DNA from 3 places in the Methylomonas sp. MK1 genome. Region 3 is predicted to be linked to each of the others. Evidence: predicted binding sites of a transcription regulator. Region 3 holds the regulator's gene; each other region holds the start of a gene.
The links. The regulator HrcA, encoded in region 3, represses chaperone genes, less so after heat shock. The targets are predictions, from matches to a motif close to TNTTAGCACTCNNNNNNNNNGAGTGCTAANA.
Positions count from the first base shown of each region.

Region 1: the regulator HrcA is predicted to act here: its motif matches at 6,355-6,385, upstream of rpoH (RNA polymerase sigma factor RpoH).
Region 2: the regulator HrcA is predicted to act here: its motif matches at 2,738-2,768, upstream of groES (co-chaperone GroES).

Region 1 is NZ_AQOV01000001.1:491,092-499,182, reverse strand. It holds gene G006_RS0102120 (formate--tetrahydrofolate ligase) at 1-960, opposite strand, end outside; gene rpiA (ribose-5-phosphate isomerase RpiA) at 1,158-1,835, opposite strand; gene ilvA (threonine ammonia-lyase, biosynthetic) at 2,026-3,561, shown strand; gene G006_RS0102105 (fructosamine kinase family protein) at 3,624-4,508, opposite strand; gene G006_RS0102100 (glutamine--tRNA ligase/YqeY domain fusion protein) at 4,523-6,184, opposite strand; gene rpoH (RNA polymerase sigma factor RpoH) at 6,427-7,281, shown strand; tRNA gene G006_RS0102090 (tRNA-Leu) at 7,330-7,414, shown strand; gene G006_RS0102085 (ABC transporter transmembrane domain-containing protein) at 7,535-8,091, shown strand, end outside.
Region 2 is NZ_AQOV01000002.1:273,964-282,054, reverse strand. It holds gene G006_RS0118185 (response regulator) at 1-468, opposite strand, end outside; gene groL (chaperonin GroEL) at 646-2,286, opposite strand; gene groES (co-chaperone GroES) at 2,343-2,630, opposite strand; gene G006_RS0118170 (HesA/MoeB/ThiF family protein) at 2,836-3,582, shown strand; gene G006_RS0118165 (hypothetical protein) at 3,648-3,854, opposite strand; gene G006_RS0118160 (cation-transporting P-type ATPase) at 4,044-6,734, shown strand; gene G006_RS0118155 (TetR/AcrR family transcriptional regulator) at 6,705-7,271, opposite strand; gene G006_RS0118150 (nuclear transport factor 2 family protein) at 7,422-7,889, shown strand; gene G006_RS0118145 (pyrophosphate--fructose-6-phosphate 1-phosphotransferase) at 7,976-8,091, opposite strand, start outside.
Region 3 is NZ_AQOV01000002.1:967,378-975,468, reverse strand. It holds gene dnaK (molecular chaperone DnaK) at 1-1,859, opposite strand, end outside; gene grpE (nucleotide exchange factor GrpE) at 1,931-2,572, opposite strand; gene hrcA (heat-inducible transcriptional repressor HrcA) at 2,623-3,663, opposite strand; gene G006_RS0121245 (glycine zipper 2TM domain-containing protein) at 4,217-4,546, opposite strand; gene G006_RS0121240 (TonB-dependent receptor) at 4,782-7,241, opposite strand; gene G006_RS0121235 (cobaltochelatase subunit CobN) at 7,506-8,091, opposite strand, start outside.

The sequences.
Region 1 (8,091 bases), on a different contig from region 3:
GCCAGACATGCGGCATTTGATGTCCAGAAATTTTTCCGCGCCCAAATCGGCGCCAAAACCGGCTTCGGTCACCGCATAGTCGGCTAGTTTCAAGGCAGTTTTGGTGGCAGTGACGGTATTGCAGCCGTGGGCGATATTCGCAAATGGGCCGCCGTGGATAATCGCCAGATTGTTTTCCAGCGTTTGCACTAGATTCGGTTTGATCGCATCTTTTAAGATGGCCGCCATTGCGCCGTGAGCTTTCAGATCGCTGGCGTAAACCGGCGTGACTTTATCGGATTTATAGCCTATGACGATACGGCCCAAACGTTCTTTTAAGTCAGCGCGGCTGGTGGCCAGGCATAGAATCGCCATTACTTCCGAGGCGACGACGATGTCGAAACCGTCTTCGCGCAAATAGCCATTAGCGGGCCCACCCTGGCCGATAGTGATTCTGCGCAACGCCCGGTCGTTCATATCGATCACCCGCTTCCATTGGATGCGGCGCGGGTCGATGTCCAGTTTGTTGCCGTGATTGATATGGTTGTCGATCAACGCGGACAATAAATTGTGCGCCACGCCGATGGCATGAAAGTCGCCAGTAAAATGCAGATTGATGTCTTCCATAGGCACCACTTGCGCGTAACCGCCGCCGGCCGCGCCGCCTTTTACACCGAAGCAGGGGCCTAATGAAGGCTCGCGCAGGCAGATAATGGTTTTTTTGCCTAGGCGGTTCAAAGCATCGCCCAAGCCCACGGTGGTGGTAGTTTTACCTTCGCCGGCAGGGGTGGGGCTGATCGCGGTGACTAAAATCAGTTTGCCGTCGGATTTATCGCTCAAGCTGTTGACATATTCCAGGGAAATTTTGGCTTTGTAGTGACCGTAAGGGTCCAGATGTTCGGCGGGAATGCCGAATTTTTCGTCGGCCAAATCAATAATCGGGCGCATGCTTGCCTGTTGGGCAATTTCAATGTCAGACATGGTAGTTCCTAAATACTCTGAGAAGTGTTGCAAAAGCAGAGCAGCCGGCGGCTGCGATGGGCGGATATTGTAGAGTTCAACGGCCTGGGCAGCCAGAAATTTAATGGAGAAAAGCCGGCAAGGCTAGACGGGTAGGGCGCTGCCGGCTTTTCGGCGATTAAGGTCGTCGCGCTGGACAACCTGTCGCAATAAGCGGTTTAGTAAGTAATCACTTCGCTACCTTTACCTACCAACACCACATCTGCGGCACGGATCGCAAACAGACCGTTGGTGATCACGCCGGGGATATTGTTAATGGTTTTTTCTAATTCGACTGGATCCAGAATGCTCAAGTTATGCACATCCAGAATCTCGCAAGCGTTGTCGGTGATATAGCTAACGCCGGTGTCCTTGTTCATGCGCAATTCGGGTTGGCCGCCCAGTTTAGCCAATTGCCGGGCCACGAAGCTGCGCGATAACGGTAATACTTCAACCGGTAACGGAAACTTGCCCATCACATCCACGCATTTGCTTTCGTCGACGATGCAGACAAATTTTTTGCTGGCGCCGGCGATGATTTTCTCGCGGGTCAATGCGCCGCCGCCGCCTTTCAACATTTTTTTATGTGGGGTAACTTCATCCGCGCCGTCCACATAAATATCCAGATCGCCGGATTGATTCAGGTCGATGACGCGAATGCCGATGGATTGTAAGTGTTCGGTGGTTTTAGCCGAGCTGGATACCGCGCCTTCGATGTCTCTTTTGAAATCGCAGTCGGCCAACAGATTGATTAAATGGGTGACGGTGGAGCCGGTTCCCATGCCGATGATGGGCACGTTTTTCAAATATTGCAGGGCAGCCTGAGCGACTTGTTTTTTTAATTCGTCTTGAGTCATGGTGATGGTCCTGATGGATTGCTCTTATAAATCTGACACGGCGTTTAACCCGTCATTGTATGGGATAATAACCGATTGACGCTGATCTCTCAGCAGTTTTTACGCCGACACGGCTCCAGGCAGCTTCGCCTAAACAGCCCCAGGACTTAAGCATGGACGGCAATTGCGCCAGCAGTTGCCGAGGACAATAATGCAGACATACATAGAAAAAATATTGCGGGCAAAAGTCTACGACGTTGCCGAGGAAACCCCGCTGGATTTTGCCGCTACGCTGTCGGAGAAAACCAACAACAAGGTCTATCTAAAACGCGAAGATTTACAGCCGGTGTTCTCGTTCAAATTGCGCGGCGCCTATAACAAGATTGCCTCGCTGACACCGCAACAAACCGCTCACGGCGTTATCGCCGCGTCTGCCGGCAATCATGCCCAAGGTGTGGCCTTGGCGGCCAAAAAATTGGGGATCAAAGCCTTGATTGTGATGCCTAAAACCACGCCGGAAATCAAGATCAAATCGGTCAAGGCGCGCGGTGCGAAAATTGTGCTGCATGGCGATTCTTACGACGATGCTTACGCCCACGCGATGGAGTTGGTCGCCGAAAAAGGTATGATCTTCATCCATCCTTACGACGACCCGGACGTGATAGCCGGGCAGGGCACCGTTGGCATGGAAATCCTGCGGCAGCATACCGGCGATATTCACGCGATTTTCGTGCCGGTCGGCGGCGGCGGACTAGTGGCTGGCATTGCCGCTTACGTCAAATTCGTGCGCCCGGATATTAAAGTCATCGCGGTGGAGCCGGACGACGCCGATTGTTTGAATCAAGCCTTACGCGCCGGTCAGCGCGTGATATTGGAACAAGTCGGTTTGTTCGCTGATGGCGTGGCGGTGAAGCAGATTGGCGAGGAACCTTTTCGCATCGCCCGGCAGTACGTCGATCAGGTGATTACCGTCAGTACCGACGAGATTTGCGCGGCCATCAAGGACATCTTCGACGACACCCGCTCGGTCGCCGAGCCGGCTGGCGCGTTGGCGGTGGCGGGTTTGAAAAAATACGCCGAACAACAGCATCTGCAGCAACACACGCTGATCGCCATCGACAGCGGCGCTAATATCAATTTCGACCGCTTGCGTTACGTTGCCGAGCGCACCTTGGTAGGCGAGCATAGAGAAATTCTGCTGGCGGTAGAAATACCGGAAGTGCCGGGCAGCTTTTTAAGATTTTGCAAAGTCATCGGCAAGCGCAGCATCACCGAATTCAATTACCGCTATTTCGATGCGCGCATGGCGCAAGTGTTTGTCGGTATCAGCAGCAGCGGCGCGGAAAACGACCGCCAGCATCTGATCGAGCAACTGGTTGAAGACGGTTTTCCGGTGACCGATATGACCGGCAACGAACTGGCCAAGGATCACATCCGCTATATGGTCGGCGGTCATGCGCCGTTCGAATTAAAAGAAAGCGTCTACAGCATCCAGTTTCCTGAGCGTCCTGGCGCGCTGCTGAAGTTTTTGCTGTCGCTGGGTAGTCAGTGGAATATTAGTCTGTTTCATTACCGCAATCATGGCGCAGCCTTTGGCAAGGTCTTGATGGGCTTGCAGATCGACGGCGAGCAGCGTGGGCGTTTCGAACAATGTTTGTCGAGTGTGGGGCTGGCGTATCATGACGAGACGGGTAATCCAGCCTATCGTCTGTTCGTGGGTGGTAGTGAGGCTGGCGAAGAATGGTGATACCGATATTGGAGTAACGGATTACTGACTATTTTTGCTGTGTGGCAAGGCGGCAGGATTGATTAGTTCAATTCTGCCAATAGCTGGCCGATCATGCTGTTGGCCTGGTTTAAGTAGCCGCTGCCAAACAGGTTTAGATGGTTGAGAATGTGGTAAAGGTTGTAAAGGGTTTTGCGGGTTTTGTAGCCACTGTCCAGCGGATATTCGGCTTGATGCGCCGCATAAAAATCGCGGCTGAAACCGCCGAATAATTCCGTCATGGCCAGATCCGCTTCGCGGTCGCCGTAATAGCAGGCCGGGTCGAAGATTATCGGTTGCCCTTGCTTATCTGCGGCAGCGTTGCCGCCCCATAAATCGCCGTGTAGTAAGGATGGGTACGGGCGGTAGTCGCTGAAAAAATCGCCTATTCTTTCCAGCAGTTTTTCCCCTTGAGTTTGCAGTGAGCCGCGATAACCATTGGCGGCGGCAAACTGCAATTGTTTGCCCAGGCGTTGCTGCTGCCAAAAACTTACCCAATCTTCGTGTCCGGCGTTGTGTTGTGGGGTGGAGCCAATGGTGTTATCGATGGGCCAGCCGAAATAGGCTTGCGGGCTTTGGTGCAGTGCGGCGAGTTGTTGGCCGAATAGGCTGGCGCTGCGGTTCTGTAATGAGCCCAATTCGATAAATTCCAATACCAGATAAGCGTGTTGTTGAAACTCACCAAAGCAAATTACTTTTGGTACGCGCACCGCGCCTATGCCTGCCAACTCGCGTAAACCGGCCGCTTCGGCAACAAACATAGCCGCCAAGTCCCCGCGGTTTAATTTGATAAACCAGTCGATGTTGGCGGCTTGCAGTCGGTAGGCGCTATTAATGTCGCCACCACCGACGCTGCTCAGGCGGTGGTTATGTAAAGATTGGCCGGTTTGGGTTTGAAGATGGCTAGCTAATGGTTGCAGCGCGGCCATGGTCGATTTTGCGGCTACTTTGCCCAACTATCGCGCAAGGTCACGGTGCGGTTAAACACCAGTTTTTCCGGCGTGCTGTCGGCGTAGTCCAGGCAAAAATAGCCGGTGCGCTCGAACTGATAACGAGTATCCGGTGTGGCGTTGACTAAACTAGCTTCCACTCGGCAATCGCTCAATACTTCCAACGAATTGGGATTGATGCCGTCCAGGAAGTTGTCCAAGGTGTCGGGGTTGGGGTGGCTGAACAAGCGGTCATATAAACGCAATTCAGCGGGGATGGCGTGTTGCTCGGATACCCAATGGATCACTCCTTTGACTTTACGGCCTTCCGGATTTTTGCCCAAGGTGGCGGGGTCGTAAGTACAATGCAGTTCAATGACATTGCCGGCACCGTCTTTAATGACTTCGTCGCATTTAATGACATAGGAACCGCGCAGTCTGACTTCGCCGCCTTCGACCAAGCGTTTGAAGTCTTTGGGTGGGTTTTCCATGAAATCGTCTTGTTCGATCAGGATGGTTTTGGAAAAGCTGACTTCACGGCTGCCCATTTCCGGCTTTTGCGGATGGTTGGCGATTTGATAGGTTTCGGTTTTGCCGTCTTCCCAATTGGTGATCACCACTTGTAAGGGTCTTAAAACAGCCATCGCTCTGGGCGCGCGTTCATTTAAATCTTCCCGGATGCAGTTTTCCAACACACCCATTTCGATCCAGGAATCGTTTTTGGTAACGCCTATGCGCTCGCAGAAATCCCGGATAGCTTCCGGGGTAAAGCCGGCCCGGCGTAGGCCGGAAATGGTCGGCATGCGTGGGTCGTCCCAGCCATTGACGTGTTTTTCGGTAACCAATTGCAACAGTTTGCGCTTGCTGACGATGGTGTATTCCAATTGTAGGCGCGCGAATTCAATTTGTTGCGGATGGCAAGGGGTTTGCAATTTGTCCAGCACCCAGTCGTAGAGTGGGCGGTGATCTTCGAACTCCAAGGTACAGATCGAGTGCGTGATGCCTTCCAATGCGTCGGAAATGCAATGGGTGTAGTCGTACATCGGGTACAGACACCAGGCGTCGCCGGTGCGTTGATGATGCACGCGGCGGATGCGGTAAATGGTCGGGTCGCGCATATTAATGTTAGGCGAGGCCATATCGATTTTGGCGCGCAATACATATTGGCCGTCAGCGAATTCGCCGGCACGCATGCGAGTAAACAAATCCAGGTTTTCGTCGATGGAACGGCTGCGGTCCGGGCTTTCCTTGCCGGGTTCGGTCAAGGTGCCGCGGTCGGCGCGCATTTGTTCTGGGGTAGAGCTGTCGACATAGGCGTCGCCCTGCTGAATCAATTGCACCGCATAGGCGTAAAGCTGCTCAAAATAATCGGAGGCGTGGTATTTGCCGGCCCACTTAAACCCTAACCATTGCACATCGCGTTCGATGGCTTCCATGTATTCGACGCTTTCTTTTTCCGGGTTAGTGTCGTCGAAGCGCAAATTGCAAGTGCCGTTGTTTTCGGCGGCCAGCGTGAAATTGAGGCAAATCGATTTGGCATGACCGATGTGCAGGTAACCATTGGGCTCGGGAGGAAAGCGGGTGGCGACTTTGCCGTTGTTTTTGTTGGCGGCCAGATCGGCGGCAATGATGTGTCTGATAAAGTTGGATGAAACTGGGCTATCGGAAGCTGACATGTTCGAGTAAATGGCTGTGGTTATTTATGAGGTGGGCGGCGAATATCGGGTCAGTCGCCATTTTAACGAGTTTGGCCGGAATTCGTAAAGGCGGCATCTTTTGTGGGTTTTGCCTTTCAATTGACCAAAAATTCAGTGTAACTAACTGTATTAAATGATTTTTACTAAATTATTAGCACTCTTGTTGATCGAGTGCTAGAATTTGGTCATCGTTAATTTATTCCACCGGAAACGAGGGTGATATGAACAATAGCTTGGCTTTACCGATCAATTTATCGGTTGGGACGTTTGATTCTTATTTAAGCCTGATATCTCAAATGCCCAAACTCAGCGTTGAGCAGGAGCAAGACCTGGCGTTGCGTTACCGGGATGAAGGCGATCTGAACGCCGCGCGCGAGCTGGTGATGTCTAATCTGCGTTTTGTGGCGCATGTGGCCAGAGGCTATGCGGGTTATGGCTTGCCATTGGCGGACATTGTGCAGGAAGGCAACATCGGCTTGATGAAAGCGGTAAAACGTTTCGACCCGGACATGGGCGTGCGTCTGGTGTCTTTTGCCGTACATTGGATCAAAGCTGAAATCCACGAATATGTGATCAAAAACTGGCGCATTGTTAAAGTCGCTACCACTAAAGCGCAGCGCAAACTGTTTTTTAATCTGCGTAAATTCAAAAAGGACTTGAGCTACCTATCGCAAGACGACGCGGAAGCGATTGCGGAAAATCTGGATGTCGATGTTAAAACCGTTTACGAAATGGAACGGCGTTTGGATGGTCGCGATGTAGGGCTTGAGCCGAGTGGCGACGACAGCGAAGATCATGCGCAAGCGCCTATCGCTTATCTGGAACAGCACGGTGCCGATCCGGCTTTATTGTTGGAAAACAGCGACTGGGAAGACCGTAAGGAAGAATTACTGATGGATGCCATGGCCGGTTTGGACGACAGAAGCCGCGATATTCTGGCTAGCCGCTGGCTGGTGGAAGACAAAGCCACTTTGCACGAATTGGCGGATCGTTATCAAGTCTCGGCCGAGCGCATCAGGCAATTGGAACAAAATGCCATGAAAAAGCTGAAAGCAGCGGTGAGCTTGGTGGCGTAAAATAATGTTTGGCATTTCTGAAAAACTCAGTATAATGCTGCTTTCTTTGCCGGGGTGGTGAAACTGGTAGACGCGCCGGATTCAAAATCCGGTTCCGAAAGGAGTGTCGGTTCGATTCCGACCCTCGGTACCATCTACCTTTTATGGTAGTCAAAGAAATTTTAAAAACCCGCTAAGCCGCAAGGCTTAGCGGGTTTTTTATTTTTGACGTCTTATATTTCGTCAAAACCCCCTCCATCCAAGAGGTACTGGCATGCCAGCTCCCAAGTCTAAACACATCGATCCCACCCGCAAAATATCGACCTTGAAGGCGCTTTGGCCGTTTATTCGTCCCTATCGAGGCCGTATGTTTCTGGCTTTTTGCCTTTTGTGCCTGGGCTCGGCGACGATTTTGTTAGTGCCTTTGGCGTTCCGCGACATTATCGATTTTGGTTTTGGTCAGCGACAGGCTGAGCAAGGCGGTTTGTTGGGTTCGCTGAGCATGGATGGCCACTTTCTTGCTCTATTTGGCTTAGCCTGCCTGTGGGCTGTGACTATAGCCGCACGCTATTACACGGTCAGTTGGGTTGGCGAACGGGTGACGGCGGATTTGCGCAGCGCGGTTTACGAGCGGGTGTTGGCCCAGTCGCCGCAGTTCTTCGAAACCTTGCAAACCGGGGAAGTGTTGTCCCGACTGACCGGCGATACCACGCTGATCCAGACCGTGGTAGGTAGTTCGATATCCATGGGGTTGCGCAGTTTATTCCAGTTTGTCGGCGGCATGATTATGCTGGCGGTGACCAGTCTGCATCTGTTCTCGCTGATATTGGG
Region 2 (8,091 bases), 690 kb from region 3:
AAATAATTTGACCATCATGACTTGGCTCAATTGCTTATTATCTTGGGCTTTACGCAAAAGTTGCCCGGCATAATACTCGGCATTCACTGGCTCATGTTGCCGCCAACGCACCAGCAATTGCTCCAACTGGTAAAGGCGGACCGGCTTGACCAGACATTCGTTAAACCCGGCTGCAATTGCCCGTTCCTGCTGCTGATTTTGCGCGTGAGCCGTGACGGCGACTGCCGGCGTTTGCCGATTGTAGTTTTCGGTGCCGCGCAAATTTACGGCGACATCGAAACCACTCAAAAACGGCATATTTACATCCAGGAAGATGAAGTCGTAGCGGCGTTGTTGCAATAATTGCCAGGCCTCCCGCCCGTCTTTTGCCGACGTGATATTCGTCGTCCAGTATTCCAACTGCTCGCGCAATAGCCATAGATTGATTTCATTGTCGTCGGCAATCAGAATCGAAAAATCGTTGGTCATGGTTAATAGCTTCGAGCTGAGAATAATTTCCTGATACCGTTATCGAATGTTTCGCAGCAAAAATCAATCTATTGCATGGCAATACATCGTAAAACGTTCCACACCAAAAGCGCTAGGCAATAAAAAACCCCGGCACCTCGCGGCAACCGGGGTTTTCTGGCCGAGGCCGAACGGCGATTACATCATGCCGCCCATACCGCCCATGCCGCCCATATCAGGCATTGCAGGGGCTTTGTTGTCGGCTGGCGCATCGGCAATCATTACTTCGGTAGTGATCATCAAACCGGCAACCGATGCTGCATTTTGCAAGGCGGAACGGGTTACTTTCGCAGGGTCCAAAATACCCATTGCGATCATGTCGCCGTATTCGCCGGTTGCGGCGTTGTAACCGAAGTTACCGGTGCCTTTTTTGACTTCGTTTAAGACCACAGAGGCTTCGTCACCAGCATTGCTGACGATTTGACGCAAAGGCTCTTCCATCGCCCGGCGCAGGATGCTGACACCTACGTCTTGGTCGTGGTTGATGCCTTTCAGGCCTTCCAGCGCAGACAATGCACGGATCAGCGCGGTACCGCCACCGGCCACCACACCTTCTTCAACCGCAGCGCGAGTTGAATGCAGCGCGTCTTCAACGCGAGCTTTCTTCTCTTTCATTTCCACTTCGGTCGCAGCACCGACTTTGATAACCGCTACGCCGCCAGCCAGTTTGGCCAAACGCTCTTGCAGTTTTTCACGGTCGTAATCGGAAGTCGCTTCGTCGGCTTGGGCACGGATTTGCGCAACACGGCCTTTGATTTGATCTTCGTTACCAGCACCGTCGATGATGGTGGTGTTTTCTTTGTTGATTTGGACACGTTTTGCAGTACCCAATTGGCTGATGTCGGCTTTTTCCAAAGACAGACCGACTTCTTCAGAGATCACCACACCACCGGTCAGAACCGCGATGTCTTCCAGCATGGCTTTACGACGGTCGCCGAAGCCTGGAGCTTTAACCGCGGCGACTTTAACGATGCCGCGCATGTTGTTAACAACCAGAGTTGCCAAGGCTTCGCCTTCAACATCTTCGGAAATGATCAACAAGGAACGGCCTGATTTAGCTACGCCTTCCAGAATCGGTAACAATTCGCGGATGTTGGAGATTTTTTTGTCGTAAAGCAGAACAAACGGGTCGTCCAGTTCTACGCTCATGCTTTCTTGTTTGTTGATGAAGTATGGAGACAGGTAGCCGCGGTCGAACTGCATACCTTCAACCACATCCAGATCGTTTTCCAGACCGGTGCCTTCTTCAACGGTGATAACACCTTCTTTACCGACTTTTTCCATCGCTTCGGCGATGATTCTACCGACAGACTCGTCAGAGTTTGCGGAGATGGTGCCTACTTGGGCGATAGCTTTGTTGTCTGTGCAAGGTGTTGAGGCGTTTTGAATCGCTGCAACCGCTGCAGTAACAGCTAAGTCAATACCGCGTTTCAAGTCCATTGGGTTCATACCCGCTGCGACTGATTTCAAACCTTCGTTAACAATGGCTTGAGCCAAAACGGTCGCAGTTGTAGTACCGTCGCCGGCTACATCAGAAGTTTTAGAAGCAACTTCTTTAACCATTTGCGCGCCCATGTTTTCGAATTTGTCTTTCAATTCGATTTCTTTCGCAACCGATACACCGTCTTTGGTGATGGTTGGCGCGCCAAAGCTTTTATCCAACACAGCGTTACGGCCTTTAGGACCCAAAGTAACTTTTACTGCGTTAGCCAGAACGTTAACGCCTTGCACCATCAGTGCACGAGCGTCGCCACCAAATTTTACGTCTTTTGCTGCCATTTCTTATTCCTGAGATATTGGTTAAATTGAAAAAGAGTGTGTCGAACGAATTGGGATTAACCCAAAACACCCATGATGTCTTCTTCGCGCATGACGATGTATTGCTCGCCATCGACTTTAACTTCGGTGCCGGAATATTTGCCGAACAACACTCTGTCGCCAACTTTAACTTCCAGGGCACGCACTTGGCCGTTATCTAACGGTTTACCTGAACCGACTGCCAGAACTTCGCCTTCGCTTGGTTTTTCTGCAGCTGAACCGGGCAGCACGATGCCACCAGCGGTTTTGGTTTCTTCTTCAACGCGTTTTACGACGATACGGTCATGTAACGGACGAATTTTCATCAATGTCTCCTTAATGTAGATAAAGTTAAAGGTTAAAAACTTAATAAAGCTATTTAAAAAACAGCTACCCCTTACGGAAGAAGCGAGCTTTTAAGCGGCCTCAAGTTTATTAGCACTCTCTAGCAACGAGTGCTAATAATATCCGGCTTTTGCACTCTGTCAAGCTCTTTGGCATCATCTGCGCCTCACCCAACCTCTGCAAACCATGAACGACGAACAATTACTCCGTTACAGCCGGCAAATCATGCTGCCGCAAATCGATATTGCCGGTCAGCAAAAACTACTCGATGCCAAAGTGTTAATAGTAGGCGCTGGTGGTTTAGGCTCACCTGCCTCTATGTATCTGGCCGCGGCGGGTATCGGCCAGATCACCGTTTACGACGACGATCAGGTCGATTTGACCAATTTGCAACGCCAGATTGCTCACAGCACAGCCGATATAGGGTTGGATAAAGTTATTTCAACCCAACAGACTCTGGAAAAAATTAATCCTGGCGTAAAAGTATTTGCTCGCAAACAGCGATTAGCCGGCGAACAGCTACTTGTAGAAGTGGCGGATGCTGATGTGGTGCTGGATTGCAGCGATAACTTCACCACCCGCTTTGCCATCAATAAGGCTTGCGTCGACCAACAAACTCCATTGGTATCTGGCGCGGCGATCCGCTTCGAGGGTCAAGTCAGCGTGTTTACGCCGGGGTTAAACGATAGCCCGTGCTATAACTGCCTCTATCAAAGCGACGGCGAGGAATTGCAAAATTGCGCCAGAAACGGCGTGATAGCGCCGATCACCGGCATCGTCGGCAGCATCCAGGCCTTGGAAACGATAAAGTTGATAGTCAACACCGGCAGCACATTGACGGGCCGCTTACTGTTGCTGGACGGACTGAGTATGGAATGGCACAGCATGCGCTTGAAGAAAAACCCAAATTGCCCAAGCTGCGGCTCGAAATAAGCTAATCCGCACAAAAAAGCCGGGCTGGCCCCGGCTTTCTATGACTGACGAACAAAAGCGCTAATTTAATTTTTACCCAGCTTGCCTTTAACCATCAGAATGGCTTTACTGACATTTCTCAATAGCGCCGAATCGCTATCGCCGTGCGGCTCGATGTCGCCAAACGGCTCGCCATTCTTCATGGTATACATGTAAATGAAATACCCTAACGGTGCGAAAGCGAAGATGGCAATAATCAACATCAACACCATTAATTCGATAACTCCGCCCATAAATACCTCCAACTATTTGTTTTTATTTTAATTTAGAATGAGATCATAGACCTCGGGTATGGACTATAACCCCATACCTTTTAGGGAACAAGTACAAAATACTGTTTGTCAATTCATGGGTTTAGCCACTGACCTATTTGCCCCTGGGCCAACTACGCCAACGCCGTTTTCAACCATCAATCTGAGCATATGGACAATTACCCTAAAGCCGACTGGCACAGCCAAACGCCGGAAACTGTATTAACGCATTTTGGCGTAGAACTGGGGCAAGGCCTGAGTGATGGAGAAGCGCAAAAACGCCTAGCGGCAAAAGGCGCAAACCGTCTGACTGCTCGCCGTGGTAAAGGCCCCTTGCTTTTATTACTGGCGCAATTTCATCAGCCCTTGATCTACATCCTGCTGTTCTCCGCTGCCACCACCGCGTTCCTAGAGGAATGGACCGACAGCAGCGTAATCTTCGGCGTCGTCATCATCAATGCTGTGATCGGCTTCATCCAGGAAGCCAACGCCCTCAAAGCCATTAACGCGCTGGCGCAGACCTTGAACATCAGCAGCAATGTCCTGCGCGACGGCAAACGCCGGAGTATCGCCGCCGCGGAATTAGTGCCCGGCGACTTGGTGTTCCTGCAATCCGGCGACAAGGTACCGGCGGATTTGCGCCTGTTGCAAAGCCGCGAACTGAAAATCGACGAGTCCGCACTCACCGGCGAATCTGTACCCGTGGAAAAACAGGCGCAAACCCTGCCCTCAGCTACGTTATTGGCTGATCGCGCCAATATGGCGTATTCCTCGACACTGGTCAGTTACGGCAGCGGGCTGGCCGTAGTCGTCAGCACCGGCGACAACACCGAGATTGGCCGCATCAACAAGCTGATCGGCAGCGCCGAACCACTGGAAACGCCGCTAACCCTAAAAATGAGCCAATTCAGTCAATTGTTGCTCTGGGTCATCGTCGGCTGCGCGGCGGTAACCTTTGCGGTGGGTGTTTGGCGCGGCGAAACCATGCTGAATATGTTCATGGCTTCGGTGGCGCTGGCAGTTGGCGCCATCCCGGAAGGCCTGCCGGCCGCGTTGACCATTACCCTGGCTATCGGCGTCTCGCGGATGGCCAAGCGCAATGCCATCATTCGCAAACTGCCGGCGGTGGAAACACTGGGCAGTACCACGGTGATCTGTTCGGACAAGACCGGCACCTTGACGCAAAACCAAATGACCGTGCAATTCGTGCAGGCCGGCGGTGAAGTATTCGAGGTCAGCGGCAGCGGCTACACGCCGGACGGCGAATTCAGCAGTAATAGACAAGCGGTCAACCCAACCCAAAAACCGACATTATTGGAATGTCTAAAAGCCGGACTGCTTTGCAACGACGCCCGATTAATCGCCGACGCCGACAGCTGGCGTATCGAAGGCGATCCTACCGAAGCCGCCTTGTTGGTAGCCGCCCACAAAGCCGGTCTGCATCAAGCCAGCGTCAGCGGCGATCATCCGCGTCTGGACGCGATTCCTTTCGAATCGGAACACCAATTCATGGCAACCTTGCACCACGATCTAGCCGAGGATGCCCGGCATATTTATTTGAAAGGTTCCCTGGAAAGCCTGTTACAGCGCTGCGACAAGGCCTTTGCCGCCGACATGCAATTGGTGCCGCTGGATAAAGACCGCCTGAACCAACAAGCCGAAGCGTTTGCCGCACAAGGCTTGAGAGTCCTGGCCTTTGCACGTGCAGAGCACAATGACGATGCCGTTGAACACCGCGAAGTGGGTGGCGGCCTGACTTTTCTGGGCTTGCAAGCCATGATCGACCCGCCCCGCCCCGAGGCTGCCAGAGCCATTGCCGCCTGTTATAAGGCCGGTATCTCGGTGAAAATGATCACCGGCGACCACCCAGTCACCGCGCTGGCCATCGCCAAGCAGCTGAGTATGCGCCACACCGAACGCGTAATCAGCGGCGCCGAACTGCAAAACTACAGCGAGGCCGACTATCGCAAACACGTCAAGGACTGCGATGTATTCGCCCGCATCGCGCCGGAGCAAAAATTGCAATTGGTGCAAGCGCTGCAAGCCAACGGTCACGTGGTAGCCATGACCGGGGACGGCGTCAACGATGCCCCGGCACTGCGGCAAGCCAACATCGGCGTGGCGATGGGCATGGGCGGCACCGAAGTCGCCAAAGAAGCCGCAGCCATGGTATTGACTGACGACCACTTCGCTACCATAGAAGCGGCGGTAGAGGAAGGTCGCGGCGTGTTCGACAATCTGGTGAAATTCATCGCCTGGACCTTGCCGACCAATCTCGGCGAGGGTCTGGTGATTACTGCCGCCGTATTCGCCAATGTCGCCCTGCCGATCACACCCCTGCAAATTCTGTGGATCAATATGACCACTGCGGTGTTACTGGGCTTGATGCTGGCTTTCGAACCCAAGGAACCAGGCTTGATGCTGCGTAAGCCGCGTAACCGCAAACAACCGATCTTGACCAAACACCTGATGTTTCGTATCTGTCTGGTCGGCTTTTTATTGCTAGCCGGCGCGTTCGGCCTGTTCGAATGGGAACTATCGCACAACGAAACCCTGGCCAAAGCCCGCACCGTAGCGGTCAACGTGTTTGTATTCGGTTCCTTGTTTTATCTATTCAACTGCCGCTCGCTAAATTATTCGATGTTCCGCGTCGGCGTATTTTCCAATCTATGGCTGATTTTTGGCGTGGTTAGCATGACCTTGCTGCAACTACTGTTTACCTACTGGCCACCGATGCAGGCCTTGTTCGGTAGCGCGGCAATCGGGCGTGACGAGTGGCTGTTGATTTTGGGGGTTAGCGTAGTCATTTACGCGGCGATAGGGCTGGAAAAGCTAATCGTTCGGCGTTTCAGGCGACATTGATCCGGCAAACGCGTCGAGCGCTGCCAATAGCGTCTCCAAGCTTGTTAGGGACTGCTTATCCAGCGCATCTTGTGATTCCAACTGCGCTTTGACTATGGCGCCGTCGATCGCAACCGCAGCCGCATTTGCCAACTGCTGCCGGTTTGGGCCATCCGGCAATAGCTCGGCAATCACCCGCACCATATCCTGTTTGTGCTGTTGGCAGATGTCCAGCACATCGGGTAATACACCACCTAATTCGGCAACAGTATTGATAAACGCGCAGCCACGATAAATCGGTTTGCGAAACCATTCTGCCATAGTCGCCACCAGCGGCATCAATCCCGCACCCGCTCGCCCGCCGTGACGCTGTAAGGCATCGTTAAACCAGGCCATCCACAGGTCGTGCCGGTAATCCAAAAACGCCCGGATCAAATCGTTTTTGCTGGGGAAATACCGATAGAACGTCACTTTCGTCACGCCAGACTCGGCGATCACTTTGTCGATGCCGGTGGCGCGAATACCATCGCGATAAAACAGATCATGCGCGGTCAGCAAGATCCGCTCCCGAGGCGGGCGGTCCGAAATACTAGTTGTGGAATCAGAAATCATTTTTCGATTGTAGACAAGTCTGTCTACAATTGCTACCATCGCCAGATGTAGACGAATCTGTCTACATGTTTTATCAACCCACCCAGGAGCACAACAATGGACAGCAAACCGCCTTTACCGCCATTTACCGCCGAAACCGCCGCGCAAAAAGTCCGGATGGCCGAAGATGCCTGGAATAGCCGCGATCCAGATCGCGTCGTCCAGGTATATACCGAAGATAGTCGTTGGCGCAATCGCGCCGAGTTTCCGGTGGGTCGCGCACAAATCCGCGAATTTTTACAACGCAAGTGGGCCAAGGAATTGGATTACCGGCTGATCAAAGAGTTGTGGGCTTATACCGACAACCGGATCGCGGTGCGTTTTGCTTACGAGTGGCATGACGACGCCGGCAACTGTTTTCGCAGCTACGGCAACGAGAATTGGGAATTCAACGAATACGGATTGATGCAGCGCCGCTTTGCCAGCATCAACGATTTACCGATTAAGGCCGATGACCGCTTATTCCATTGGCCGTTGGGCCGGCGACCGGACGATCATGCCGATTTAACAGAATTGGGCTTATGAAATTTGCCGGTAGGGGCGAATTTATTCGCCCTCTATAAATAAAAAAGGGCGGATAAATCCGCCCCTGTGATCAAGCCAAAAACGTATTAATGACTAACTTCGACTTTGCCGCCTTTTTTCTGGCCGATGGCCGCCAGCGTTTCGGTGAACCAGTCGGTATCGATATTGAACGGCTTGCCGCCTTTGATACGTGGAAACTCGA
Region 3 (8,091 bases):
GCGCCTGCGGCATGTCCGGCCTCAGCACCGCCTTCAGCACCTTTCTGTGCGTAAACGCGCTCGGCTAATTTGCCGGACAGCTCGGTCAAGGCATGGGTTTTCGCTTCAATCGCATCTTTATCGTCAGATTTGAGCACTGCTTGCAGATCTCTAATCGCCGATTCGATAGCCGATTTTTCGTCGCCGCCGACTTGGTCGCCCAATTCCTTCAGGGATTTTTCGGTGGCGTGGATCATGCCTTCCGCCGAGTTACGTGCCGACACCAGTTCTTTCAGTTTGCGGTCTTCGTCCGCGTGCGCTTCGGCATCCTTGATCATGCGTTCGACTTCGTCATCCGACAAACCACTGGAGGCTTTAATCACAATGGATTGTTTCTTGCCGGTGGCTTTGTCTTTCGCCGATACGTTCAAGATACCGTTGGCGTCGATGTCGAACGACACTTCGATTTGCGGAATGCCGCGCGGCGCTGGCGGAATGTCCTGCAAGTCAAAACGACCCAAAGATTTATTACCCGCAGCAACTTCCCGCTCACCTTGCAACACGTGCACGGTGACCGCAGTTTGGTTGTCGTCCGCAGTCGAGAAGGTTTGCGACGCATTGGTTGGGATCGTGGTGTTTTTCTCGATCAATTTGGTCATCACGCCGCCCAGGGTTTCGATACCCAAAGACAGTGGCGTAACGTCCAGCAACAATACGTCTTTGACGTCGCCGCCCAATACGCCGGCTTGAATTGCCGCACCCAGAGCTACCGCTTCATCAGGGTTAACGTCTTTGCGTGGCTCTTTGCCGAAAAGTTCTTTGACGAAGGCTTGCACTTTCGGCATCCGGGTTTGACCGCCCACCAGAATTACATCGTTGATTTTAGATGTCGAAATACCGGCATCTTTAATCGCTTGCAAGCAAGGACCTTTGGTCCGTTCGATCAGTTCGTCAACCAGGGACTCGAGTTTGGCGCGAGTCAGTTTCACATTCAAGTGCTTCGGACCTGACGCATCGGCCGTGATGTAAGGCAGGTTAATGTCGGTTTGTTCCGCTGATGACAGCTCAATTTTGGCTTTTTCTGCCGCTTCTTTCAGACGTTGCAACGCCAATGGATCGTTGTGCAAATCAATGCCGCTGTCGCGTTTGAATTCTCCAGCCAGGAAATCGATTATGCGCAAGTCAAAGTCTTCACCACCCAGGAAAGTATCGCCGTTGGTGGCTAATACTTCGAATTGGTGTTCACCTTCGATTTCGGCAATTTCGATAATGGAAATATCGAAGGTTCCGCCGCCCAAATCGTAAACAGCGATGGTGGTGTCGCCTTTTGGTTTGTCCATACCGAACGCCAACGCGGCCGCAGTCGGCTCGTTGATAATACGTTTGACGTCCAAACCAGCGATACGTCCGGCGTCTTTAGTCGCTTGACGTTGCGAGTCGTTAAAGTACGCAGGCACGGTGATAACCGCTTCTGTGACTTCTTCGCCCAAAAACGCTTCCGCGTCTTTTTTCAGCTTCATCAGCACCCGTGACGATACTTCTGGCGGCGCCATTTTTTTACCGTGACATTCCACCCAAGCGTCACCGTTGTTGGCTTCCATAATTTTATAAGGCACCATTTTGATGTCTTTTTGTACCGCGTCTTCTTTAAAACGGCGGCCGATCAAGCGTTTGATCGCGAACAAGGTATTTTCAGGGTTGGTGACCGCCTGACGTTTAGCCGATTGACCGACCAATACTTCGTTGTCGCCGGTGAAAGCGATAATGGAAGGCGTGGTGCGCGCGCCTTCGCTGTTTTCGATAACCCGCGCGGTGCCGTTTTCCAGGACTGCTACGCAGGAGTTAGTGGTTCCTAAATCGATGCCGATCATTTTGCCCATTGATATTCTCCAGACTTGATTTGGTAATAAATTAAAAAGTTGTTAGCGATATGCGGTTGATCGTCTTAATTTCAAGCCTGCTCATCGATTTTTGCGCTATCGGCTGGTTTATCGTCGGCTTTGGCCACCACCACCATGGCAGGGCGCAATAAACGGCCGTTCAATACATAACCTTTTTGGAAGACGTTTAACACGGTATTGGGTTGGGCGGTGGCGCTGGGTTGCATCACCATGGCCTGGTGCAATTCCGGATTGAACACTTGACCGATGGGGTCGACGGTTTCGATATTAAACTTGGCAAATACCGACTCGAATTGTTTGATGGTCAATTCGCTGCCTTCGCGCAATTTCACTATTTCCGGGCTATCGCCGTTCGCCGCTTGCAGGCCTAATTCCAGACTATCCAAAACACTCAGCAATTCTTTCGCAAATTTCGCCAGACCGTATTTGCGTTCGTCGTCCAAGTCTTTTTGCACGCGTTTTTTTAAATTTTCCATCTCGGCCATGGTGCGGATGGCTTTATCCAGATTGGCGGCAGCCTGTTGTTGGGCTTGTTCCAATTGTTCCTGCAAGGCTTCCACAGTGACTGCGGCGCTGGTACCAGACACTTCGGCTGGCTGTTCGTCGGTGTCCATTGGCTTGGTTTGCTCCAAGACTTCGGCGATCAAATCGCTATCCGATTGTGGTTCGTGGCTAGATTGCTGATGACTCATTACTTACTCCATGGTTCTAAATTTTTTTGTTGGCCTAACGATAGGGCCATTTATTTGGGATTCAAGGCCGCGCCCAATAATTTTGCCGTCACATCCACGAACGGAATCACTTTTTCGTAAGCCATGCGGGTCGGTCCAATCACACCCAACACCCCAACCACTTCGTCATTCACTGAATAAGGCGCCGTCACCAAGCTACAATGATCGAATGCGCTATAGCCGGATTCTTCACCGATAAAAATCTGCACACCTTCGGCCTGTAGACACTGATCCAATAAATGGATGACGCCACGCTTTTGGCTAAAAGCTTCGAACAACTGTTTAAGACGCTCCATGTCCGACAACTCGGAAAAACCCATTAGGTTGGTTTCGCCGCTTAATACATAATCGTCGTTGGGTTGTTCGCTGAAGGTGAGCTGCGCCATGTTCACCGCGTCCATCATGCCTTGATTGACCTGCCGCTGATCGTGCTCCATCTCCCGCACGATCAAATCGCGAATTTTCGCCAAGCTGCGGCCGGAATAAACCGAATTCAAATAGTTGGCAGCCTGTTGTAATTCCGCAGGACTGAATTGCTTGTGGGTATGAATGATTTTGTTGTGCACTTCCTGGTCGTCGGTGACGAAAATCACCAACACCCGGGTGTTGGACATCGGCAGAAATTCGATGTGCCGCAAGGTGACGCTTTCTCTGCGGGGCAAAGTCACCACGCCGGCCATCCTCGTCACGTCCGACAGCAATTTAGAGGCCTTGCTCAACACGTCGCTAGCCTTATCCGCCTCTCCTTTCAAGCCATGTTGCAGTTGATCCAACTCGCTGGATGCCAAAGGCTTGACCGTTAACAAACTGTCGACGAACAAACGGTAGCCACTCACGGTTGGCACTCGGCCAGCGGAGGTGTGCGGGGAATGGATCAAGCCCATTTCTTCCAGATCCGCCATCACATTGCGAATACTGGCAGGACTAAGCTTTAGTTGCGGATCTTTAGACAACAATCGCGAACCAACAGGCTGGCCGTCCTGGATATACCGCTCAACCAAGGTTTTCAATAAATACAGCGATCTTTCGTTTAAATCTTGTCCGCCAGCCACGTCATCCCCCAAATTCCGTTAGCACTCGATATTGGTGAGTGCCAGACAGCAAAGCTATCAGCTGGGTTCAGCATTGTCAACGGCTTGAACAGGTAATCAATAAACTAAGCACAGCCAGCGCATTCAAGGGCTGGGATTGAATCTCCGAAACATCAATCTTATCAAGAACTGATAGACGGGCAGTTTTTCCGGAACTGCAATTTATTAGACACATCTTCGATATTGTCCAACAACGGGCAATAAAAAACCCTGCAAGTCTTGCACCTTGCAGGGTTTTGATTTGATCTAGCGTTTGCTTATCCGGACTGTATAAAGGGAACGCAGACTGACAATAAACCGCTACTGCCAGTAATCTCAAGCGCCCATTTGGGAGAAAGACAACACATAGTAGCTGTAATAGACAACGACAAAAAACAACAATACATTCAATAACTTTTCCACTCTACTGTATTGCTCTTGTTGATATTTTTTACCATTTTTTATTCTCATTTTGTCCTCCTGTCGCATGAGCATCCAAAAATTCAAAGCCGGTTAATTAATTGGCGGTAGCCTATTAACGACTCATACTGTTGCCGATCCAAGCGCCCGCGGCGGCACCGATGCCGGCTCCCAACGGATCGCCTCTACTCATTTCGTAACCCGCTACACTGCCTAACGCGCCGCCTACCAAGCCCTGAGTAGATCGTTGGTCGTTACTGTCGTAGCGCGGTGCAGGCGGCGGTGCCGGGACGTATTGCACAACCCGCTCCGGTACATACACCCGCTCGACCTCGACGTACCGGTCATGGTGGTGATGTTTGTGATGACCTCGCCCATGCCCATCAGCCATCGCTAACGGCGAAACCAACAGACTAATTACAACGACACTTGCCACTCTAAACATAAATCCCCTTTATCGAGAATAATTCATCTATGAGTTGATTCTAGAGAGCAATGTTTAAGTCTTGATTAGGAAAAGATTAAGAACAGATGAAGACGGCAAAGCCAGCGCTTACATCGCCAATTTTTGTGAACTGTGCACGCTAAGCGAGCGCTATAACCTGCAAATAGCCATTACTCCGGATACTCGGTTTGGGAATATCCGGAGCTGGTTGCGGCGGGAACAACATTCACTCACATTAGAAGCTGTAAGACACTTCCCCATAAACCGTGCGGCCGGCTTGTTGGTAAAAAGAGGAATATTCCCGGTCCAATAGATTGTTTACCGAAAACGACAGATCGATATTTTTCGTCGCCTGATAGGCGATACGGGTATCGACCAGAAAATAAGGGTCATAACTGCCGGGAACGTTGGTCACCTGATCCAGGTTTTGGTCGTTCGTATATTGCTGGCTAACATAGCGTCCAATAATGCCACCGCTCCATTGCTCATATTTGACATCCAACCCGCCACTGAACATTGTCTCCGGCAATAACACCATCTGCTTGCCGACAGAAAGCGGATTCGCCTCGTTCTTGGTAATTATCGAGTCGTTTAAAGTATAGGTTCCCGTAAAGTGCAGCCAGTCCCAATACAATTTCTGCCTTAATTTGGCCTCCACGCCTTCAACCTCAGCTTCACCAGCATTTTGCCGTTCTTGGAGCCGATTGGTTGCGCTTAACGTCGTATCTTTACGGTAAATCAAATCAGAAATGTAGTGATGAAAATAGGTGGCGGCAATAGTTGTGCCCTCAATGGGGGTTGCCTCTCCGCCAACTTCCCATGAATACATGGTCTCTGGTTTTAAATCTGGCCCCGCTTGCGTCAAGGTAAAAACACTGCCGCTAGCCGTTTGCGATGTCGAATACAAATCCGAGTTGGTGGGTGGACGAAATGCCCAACCTGTTGAAGCAAACAGCTTGTAGCCATCTGCCGGCAACCAGGTCAAACTAAATTTGGGATTAAATTGCGACACTGAACGCTCGCTGTAACTTTGCGTCAGGTTAGTGGTAGTACCTGTCGAAGTGACCGTGGCCTTTTGTACGATGGAGCCTGATGTGGACCAGTCGTCATAACGCACACCCAGATGAGCAATTACGTTTTTACGCAGCCAAATTTCGTCCTGAATAAAGGCTGAGTAAATACTCGACTCGCCCTTACCATCGTAAACAGTATTCGTCACTGAGGACCAATCTTGCCAATTACTTAAGGCCAAACGTTTTTGACCTTCCAAATTGTTATGGTTTGCGCCAAAACCGACCGTGACAAAGTTACGTTGATCCCACAAAAACGGGAAGCGCAATGCCACGTTACCGTCGATCCGTTGGCTAGGCGTGACGGTTAATTGGCCTCTTCCACCGCTCAAGGTATCGTCGAACGCCGCGCTGTTTGGGCTGGGTGAATAAGTCTCGTGATCCATGTATTGAAAATCGACATTCAATTTCACGTCATGCCCAAAATCATGTTTCAGGTGAGCAAAATAACGACGAGTGTCTTCCACTGACGGCAGAAAATGCAAGAACTGCTGCTCATAGACAGAAAGGCGCTGGCCATTCAAATTCAAGTTATTGCTTTGCGCTAGGCCGGCCACACTGGCAACTGAAGTGACAGAGGGGTTTCCGGTAGCAATTGCTATTGGCGAGCCTCCGGCAGTGGTTAAATAGCTGTTAAATGTCCCTGCGCTTGTTTCGCTCCGACTCCAGCTCATTCCCCCATCAATCTCGGTGCGCTCAGTCAAATCGTAATAAAGATGTAAGGACGCGGTGTTCTGCTCCCAAGGGCGTTCCCCTTTATCACCGACGATATAGGTCGAACCGCCTTGGGTGGTTGTGGTCGGTATGGCGCCGAATACCGGTGTCGCGGCGTTTCTTAACGCGGTAGCCGTATTCGCTCTTACTACCGCATTCGGTATCGCTGTCGCCGATGGCGTAAAGCTAGCCGGCGAAGCCGTCACGTAATCCGACACCGCCCAGTTATCGCTATCCATGTGGTTGAAGGTCACGGAAATCCCCACGCCGTTTTCGAAACGATCCCGGTAACGGCCTTTAATGCCCCATTGGTCAACAGCTGCGCCACCGGCACCAAATGACAGACGTCCTTCGCGTTTAGTGGGTACTTTGGAGATCACATTGAGTACACCGCCCATCGCGCCACTACCATAAAGTGCTGAAAATGGCCCGGGTACATATTCCACTTGCTGAGCGTCATCCATATTTAGGATATTCCAGTCAACCAGCCCTGAATTGGCATTGTTTACCGGCAGCCCATCAACTAAAAATAAAGATCGATTCGTACCGCTGATGCCATGGAATGCAGACGAGCTAACACTGGAGCCCGGGAAACTGGTGCCATAAGCACTGCCACGTAAATACACCCCCGGCACATCCTTCAAGGCGTCACCGATACGTTGGGTCAGGCGGTTTTCGGTAGTTTCAGCAGTAATCACACTGACATTGGCCGGCGCCATCGCTGCACTGATTTCCGAGCGAGTAGCTGTAACCACCATCGTGCCCAGCGAGTCATTGTTGCTAGCCGGATTGTCGGTCTTAGCGGTTTCGGCTGGCCCCACGACACTTTGGTCGCTATCTTCTGCCAGGATTTGATTGCTGTAAGCCAAATTGGTCAAAGCCAACAGCGTTATTACGTGTAAACGAGACAAAGTCGATTCCTCCGGTAATGCACCTTTAAAAAAACGGCGCTTCATGGTCATGTTAGATTTATTTTTAATTCTTCTTACATCAAGAGCAGGCCACTTCTTGAGTTTCCCCTCCGATGCGCCACGCTATTATTCATATCGGGTCTAAGTGAGCCCCCTAAATTCCCTGCAGCCATCATCCCCGCGAAAGCGGGGATCCAGAATTCCGACTTTCCTGGGTTACCGCCTTGGCTGGAACGACAAAACCAAAGTTTTTCCAGTCGACCTCTATGTTTTTTGCTCGCGATGCTCCCAACTACCGCGCAGATAACCGGCAACAAATAACAGCAAGATCGCGAAACTCAACCACCAGCTTTGCGCCGAACTTAACGGTTGCTGTTGCTCGGCGCTGTCGCTGGCGGCTTTCTTCTCTTCCATCTCATAGCCTTCCAGAGGCTTGGCGGCGTCCGGTGCTGTTTGCGCTTGAGACTGCGCGGGTGGCTGTTGCGATTGCGGCTGACTCTGTATGGGCTGCGGCTGTGACTGAGCCGCTACGGATGCCGGTGGTTGGGCTTGCGCCCCCGGCGCCGCTGCTTTCGCAGCCTTGGCTGCATCCTGTTGTTCGGCTAGCTTGGTGATTTCCGGGCTGCTGCAAGTGTCCTTGTTGCAGGCCACGCCAGCTTTGGCAATGACTTCCTTGTTAACTTGTTCCAGCTTGGCTTTCACCGCCGGATCGGCTTTCCAGTAGCCTTTGTTGATAGCCACCAGCATCCGATCCACCATCGCTTGATAGGCCAGCAAATTGTCGGCTTGCTCGAACTTTTTCTGGATGTCCAACTGGTATTTGTCCTCGACGTAGGTTTCGTACATGGCT